2 linked regions of the Sinorhizobium meliloti genome follow. The protein of the gene in region 1 binds, or shares a complex with, the protein of each later gene. Links are inferred from orthologs where the notes say so. Each region holds a gene or a part of one and is shown on either strand. Other genes may lie near its edges.

Region 1 (2,772 bases):
GGCCGTTGCCCAGCCGCCTCTCGAGCTCCGTGGCCTCTCCCTCCGTCAGACGCAGGTCAAGGCTCACGCGTCCATCCTCGAGGTCTTCGCGGCCATCGACGATCGCATGCTGGTAGACCCAAGGCAGCAACTGCAGCTGATCGAGACCCAGAACGACGGTGCACTCGGTCATGACGCCCGAAAGACGCCGGCCTATTTCAGTGAGAAGATCGTCGACACCTTCGCCGGTCATGGCCGAAACGGCGACCGTGTTGTCGGCGCTCGCGGCCTTCTTCACCAGCGCTTCGCGCACTTCCGGCTCGACCTTGTCGATCTTGTTCCAGACCTCGACAATGCGCTCGGCACCCTCCTTCTCGTCGATGCCGAGATCGGCCAGGATGCGCAGCACGTCGCTTGCCTGGGCCTGATTGTCCGGATCGGACAGGTCGCGCACATGCAGAACCAGGTCGGCCTCGAGTACCTCTTCCAGCGTCGCCCGGAAGGCGGCGACCAGATGCGTCGGCAGATCGGAAATGAAGCCGACGGTGTCGGAGAGGATGACCATACGCCCATGCGGCAGTTTCAGCCGCCTCAGCGTCGGATCCAGCGTCGCGAAGAGCATGTCTTCGGCGAGCACGCCGGCCCCGGTCATCCGGTTGAAGAGCGTCGATTTGCCCGCGTTCGTATAGCCTACGAGCGCGACGATCGGATGCGGCACCTTCTTGCGCTTCGACCGGTGAAGCTGGCGCGTGCGCCGCACCTGCTCCAACTCGCGCTCCAGCTTGACGATCCTGTCCTGCAGCAGCCGGCGGTCGGCCTCGATCTGCGTTTCGCCGGGCCCGCCCATGAAACCCGCGCCGCCACGCTGCCGTTCGAGGTGCGTCCAGCTGCGAACCAGGCGGCCCTTCTGATAATTGAGATGTGCGAGATCGACCTGCAGCGTGCCCTCCCTGGTGGAGGCACGCCGGCCGAAGATTTCCAGAATGAGGCCGGTGCGGTCGATGACCTTGGCGTTCCATTCCTTCTCGAGATTGCGCTGCTGGACAGGCGTCAGCGGGTGATCGACGATCACGAGCCCCGCATCCTTCTCGCTCAGGACGTGACCGATCTCCTCGATCTTGCCGGTGCCGAGCAGCGTGCCCGGTTTTGGCTGGGCGACGGAAACGATCATGCCGTGAACGACGTCCAGGTCGATGGCGAGCGCCAGGCCCGTCGCCTCCTCCAGCCGGCTTTCGTCCGAACGCGTAGCGGGCTGCGCAACGATGTCGGCAGAAGCCTTCCCGGTCTTTTTCAGGATCGGAACGACGACGACGGCACGCGAATCATCGCGGAGCCTCTCGAGCTCCGGAATGATCGACGACGATTTTGAATCACGCTTGGTAATGTTCCTCACATCCCGTCAGGAGGCAGCTTCCTCATTCTCGAACATCTGCAACGGCTGGCCCGGCATGATCGTCGAGATGGCGTGCTTGTAGACGAGCTGAGAATGACCGTCGCGGCGCAACAGCACACAGAAATTGTCAAACGATGTTACGACACCCGTCAGCTTGACGCCGTTGATGAGGAATATGGTCAAAGAAATCTTTTGCTTGCGGACCGTGTTGAGAAAGAGATCCTGCAAGTTTTGAGAACGTTCCGCCATCGCGCCGCTTCTTTCTTATTTGCCGGCGTTCTGGCGCCGGTGCATTTTGTTAATTTTTAAGGTGTCACGTACGATCCCGGCACCTCCGCAGGGTTTGGTATCAAATCACCGTCTTTTCCGCAATGTCGAAAAAGGCCTCGCGAATATTCTGTGCTATGCTTCCTGGATGACCGTTGCCGATCGTCTTTCCGTCGACGGAAACGACGGGAAAGCAGATGCTGGTAGCAGCGGTGATGAAGACCTCCCGCGCTGCGAGCATTTCTTCCACGGAGAAGGCCGTTTCCTCGATCGCAAGGCCCAGCGGCTTGGCCACGTCCATCAGGGTGGTGCGGGTCACGCCGCGCAGAATGCCACTTTCCGCCGGGCGGGTGCGTAACGTCCCTTCGCGGTCCACGATCCATACATTCGTCGCCGCCCCCTCTTTGACCATGCCGTCCACGTCGACGAAGATCGCCTCCTGCGCGCCCGCTTCCTTCGCCTGCTGACGGGCAAGCACATTCGGGAGAAGGCCGACGCTCTTGATATCGACGCGATCCCACCGGTTCTCCGGCACCGTTATCGCCGATATGCCCTCGGCATTCTTCCGGGCGATCGCCCCGGGATCCGTGCGTTTGGCGGTGACGACGATCGAAGGCGGCGTGTCCGCATCAGGGAAAACATGATCCCGCCGCGCGACGCCGCGGGTCACCTGCAGATAGAAGAGCCCGTTGCGGACCCTGTTTCGGCGCAGCACCTCCCGGATGACATGGATCAGCGCCGCACGACTCATCGGCCAGCCTATCCTGAGCTCGCCCAGGGATCGCCCTAGGCGATCGAGGTGTCGGGTCAGGTCGATGATGAAGCCGTGCCGCACCTCGCAGACCTCGTAGACGCCGTCGGCAAACTGGTAACCCCGGTCCTCGACGTGAATGGCGGCTTCGGCGTGCCGGACGTAAGTGCCGTTGACATAGGCGATTCTCGGCATGGCTGAGGCCCTCAGAAATATTGAATGCTGACGCGGAAGAGCTGTTCGACATCGCGGACGGTCTCGGCGGCCGCGAGGAGGACCACGCGGTCCTTCGCCTTGATCCGCGTGTTGCCGTCTGGGCGCACATAGGCCTTGTCGCGATAGAGCGCGCCGATGCGGATACCCTCCGGCAATTCGAGCTCGC
Region 2 (3,449 bases), on another replicon or contig:
CTGCCGATGGTCGTGCTGGGCTCGGTTGACCGCGACGGTGACGCCTGGGCGACGCTCAGGGCGGGCGAACCCGGCTTCCTCCACGCGCCGGACGAAAAAAGACTGACCGTCGAGCTCCCGCGGGAGCCGACGGACCCCGCCGAGGCGGGCATGGAGGACGGCGCTCCCCTCGCGCTCCTCGGAATCGATCTCGGCACCCGCCGGCGCAACCGGCTGAACGGCACGCTCAAGCGGCATGCCGGCGGCTTCGATCTCGGCGTCGACCAGAGCTTCGGCAACTGTCCGAAATACATCCAGCTCCGGCAGGTCCATTTCCTGCGCGACCCGTCCGAACCGCCTGCCGTGCCGCCCATTTCGAGCTTCGGGCTCGACGCCGCCGCGCGTGCTCTGGTGACGCAGGCGGACACGTTCTTCGTCGCAACCTATGCCGATCTCGCCGGAGGCCGGCAGCTCGACGTCTCCCATCGCGGCGGTCGTGCGGGGTTCGTACATGCCGGCGAAGACGGCTGGCTGACGATACCGGATTTCGTCGGCAACCGCTTCTTCAACACGCTCGGCAACATCGCGGTCAATCCGCGCGCCGGGCTCACTTTCCCGGACTTCTCCACGGGCGGCCTCCTTCAGATGACCGGCGAGGCCGAGCTCCTGACCGAAGCTCCGGACGGCGTGCCTCCCGACGGCGCCGAGCGCTACTGGCGATTCCGTCCGCGCCGCATCGTCTGGCGCGCCGACGCGCTACCAATCCGCTACGACCTAAAATCATCGTGATCTGGTGATCGCCCTTCGCCCCGGCGGCGGTCAGGTTGAGCCGTGTAAATTTCGCGTAGTAAGGAACCAACCTCCCTCGCCAAGGTTTCGTGCCCATCCGCCCTCGACCAAGGAGTGCTGCCATGGCCAAGAAACCCTCTGCGCCGAACAATACGAAGCCGGCCACCATTCATGACCAGAAAGCGACACGCGGCAACGGTGGAGAACTTCACCAGATCGCCGAAGGCGACACGCCCGTCCTGACGACCGCCCAGGGCGGCCCCGTCGCCGACGACCAGAACAGCCTGCGCGCCGGCGAACGCGGCCCGACGCTCATCGAGGATTTCCACTTCCGCGAGAAGATCTTCCACTTCGATCACGAGCGCATTCCCGAGCGTGTCGTGCACGCCCGCGGCTACGGGGTGCATGGCTTCTTCGAGACCTACGAATCGCTTGCAGCCTACACCCGGGCGGATCTGTTCCAGCGCCCGGGCGAGCGAACCCCCGCCTTCGTGCGGTTCTCGACGGTCGCCGGAAGCAAGGGCTCCTTCGACCTCGCCCGCGACGTTCGCGGTTTCGCGGTCAAGATCTACACCAAGGAGGGCAATTGGGACCTCGTCGGCAACAACATCCCGGTCTTCTTCATCCAGGACGCAATCAAGTTTCCCGACGTCATACACTCGGTAAAGCCCGAACCGGACCGGGAGTTTCCCCAGGCGCAGTCCGCCCACGACAATTTCTGGGACTTCATCAGCCTGACGCCGGAAAGCATGCACATGATCATGTGGGTCATGTCGGACCGGGCGATCCCGCGCTCCTTCCGGTTCATGGAAGGCTTCGGCGTCCATACGTTTCGTTTCGTCAATGCCAAGGACGAGTCCACTTTCGTCAAATTCCATTGGAAGCCGAAGCTCGGGCTGCAGTCGGTCGTTTGGAACGAGGCCGTGAAGATCAACGGCGCCGATCCTGACTTCCACCGGCGCGACATGTGGCAAGCCATCCAGTCCGGCAACTTCCCGGAATGGGACCTGCATGTGCAGCTTTTCGATCAGGACTTCGCCGACAAGTTCGATTTCGACATCCTCGATCCGACCAAGATCATCCCGGAGGAAGTGCTGCCGACGAAGCCTGTCGGCCGGCTGGTGCTCGATCGCATGCCGGAGAATTTCTTCGCCGAAACCGAGCAGGTCGCCTTCATGACGCAGAACGTGCCGCCGGGCATCGACTTCAGCGACGATCCATTGCTGCAGGGGCGCAACTTCTCCTATCTGGACACGCAGCTGAAGCGGCTCGGCAGCCCGAACTTCACCCATCTGCCGATCAACGCGCCGAAATGTCCCTTCCAGCACTTTCAGCAGGACGGCCACATGGCCATGCGCAACCCCGTCGGGCGCGTGAACTACCAGCCCAATTCCTGGGGCGAGGGCCCGCGCGAGTCGCCCATGAAAGGCTTCCGCCATTTTCCTTCCGGGGAGCAGGGCCCGAAGCTGCGCATCCGCGCCGAGAGCTTTGCCGACCATTACAGCCAGGCCCGGCAGTTCTTCATCAGCCAGACGCCGCCCGAGCAACGCCACATCGCCGACGCCCTGACCTTCGAATTGAGCAAGGTGGAGACGCCGGTCATCCGTGAGCGGATGGTCGCGCATCTTCTCAACATCGATGAAACCTTGGGGAAAAAGGTCGGCCACGCCCTCGGCCTGGAGACGATGCCGAAACCGGCGGATGCGGCCGTTGCCACCCGCCAGGACCTCGACCCGTCGCCGGCCCTCAGCATCATCCAGCGTGGGCCGAAGCGTTTCGAGGGCCGCAAGCTCGGGATACTGGCGACGGACGGCGCGGACGCCGCGCTTCTCGACGCCTTGATAGGGGCGGTCGAGAACGAGAAGGCGGCCTTCGAGCTGATCGCGCCGAAAGTCGGCGGCTTCACCGCCTCCGACGGAAAACGCATCGCCGCCCACCAGATGCTCGACGGCGGCCCGTCGGTACTTTACGACGCGGTGGTCCTGCTTCCTTCCGCAGAGGCCGTCGCGGATCTGATCGACGTCGCCACCGCGCGCGATTTCGTGGCCGACGCCTTCGCGCATTGCAAATATATCGGCTATGCCGGCGCCGCCGTTCCCCTTCTCGAAAGGGCCGGCATTGCGGAACTGCTCGATGAGGGAACGATCGAACTCACCGACGCTGCGAGTGCGGCCGCCTTTCTCACGGAGATCGGTAAACTGCGCGTCTGGGGAAGAGAGCCCTCGGTCAAGCTGAAATAAGCCGATGGCTTAGACGGAGTCGACGATGGCGTCGTCCGCACATGGAAAGCCGACGAAGAAGGCCGCTCCGTCAAGCGCGGCAAAGAAGGCGGGCGGCTTTCCCCTGCCCGTCAGCACGGCGCCGATGGAGGCCCGATCCGCGACCGAGCTTCCGGGCGGCGACGCATGGCAGTATGAGCCGAAGTGGGACGGCTTTCGCTGCCTTGCGTTCAAGTCCGGCGACGAAGTCGATATAAGGGCGAAATCCGGCAAGCCGCTCGGGCGCTTCTTCCCGGAGATCGTCGCCCTCTTGCGCCGGCTGGAGCCGGACATGTTCGTCCTCGACGGCGAACTGGTGATCGAGGTCGACGGGCGCCTCTCCTTCGACGCCCTGCAGATGCGCCTGCATCCGGCGGCAAGTCGCGTGCAGAAGCTCTCGCAGGAGACGCCGGCCAAGCTCAT

The links.
Region 2: the proteins of hfq (region 1) and katE are in contact, whole or in part, in a crystal structure (PDB 3VU3), measured with the Escherichia coli proteins. The link is inferred for Sinorhizobium meliloti from one-to-one orthologs.

The regions. Positions count from the first base shown.
Region 1 is NZ_JAGIOS010000001.1:3,609,673-3,612,444, forward strand. It holds hfq (RNA chaperone Hfq), read right to left. Parts: upstream 1,622-2,772; coding sequence 1,379-1,621; downstream 1-1,378. Other genes in the region: hflX (GTPase HflX), read right to left, coding at 1-1,372; JOH52_RS17520 (D-amino-acid transaminase), read right to left, coding at 1,722-2,585; trkA (Trk system potassium transporter TrkA), read right to left, coding at 2,597-2,772. UniProt on the Escherichia coli protein: RNA chaperone that binds small regulatory RNA (sRNAs) and mRNAs to facilitate mRNA translational regulation in response to envelope stress, environmental stress and changes in metabolite concentrations.
Region 2 is NZ_JAGIOS010000002.1:799,342-802,790, forward strand. The notes cover bases 470-3,449. They hold katE (catalase), read left to right. Parts: upstream 470-890; coding sequence 891-3,008; downstream 3,009-3,449. Other genes in these bases: JOH52_RS22645 (pyridoxamine 5'-phosphate oxidase family protein), read left to right, coding at 470-768; JOH52_RS22655 (ATP-dependent DNA ligase), read left to right, coding at 3,034-3,449. Also shown: more of JOH52_RS22645, read left to right, coding at 1-469.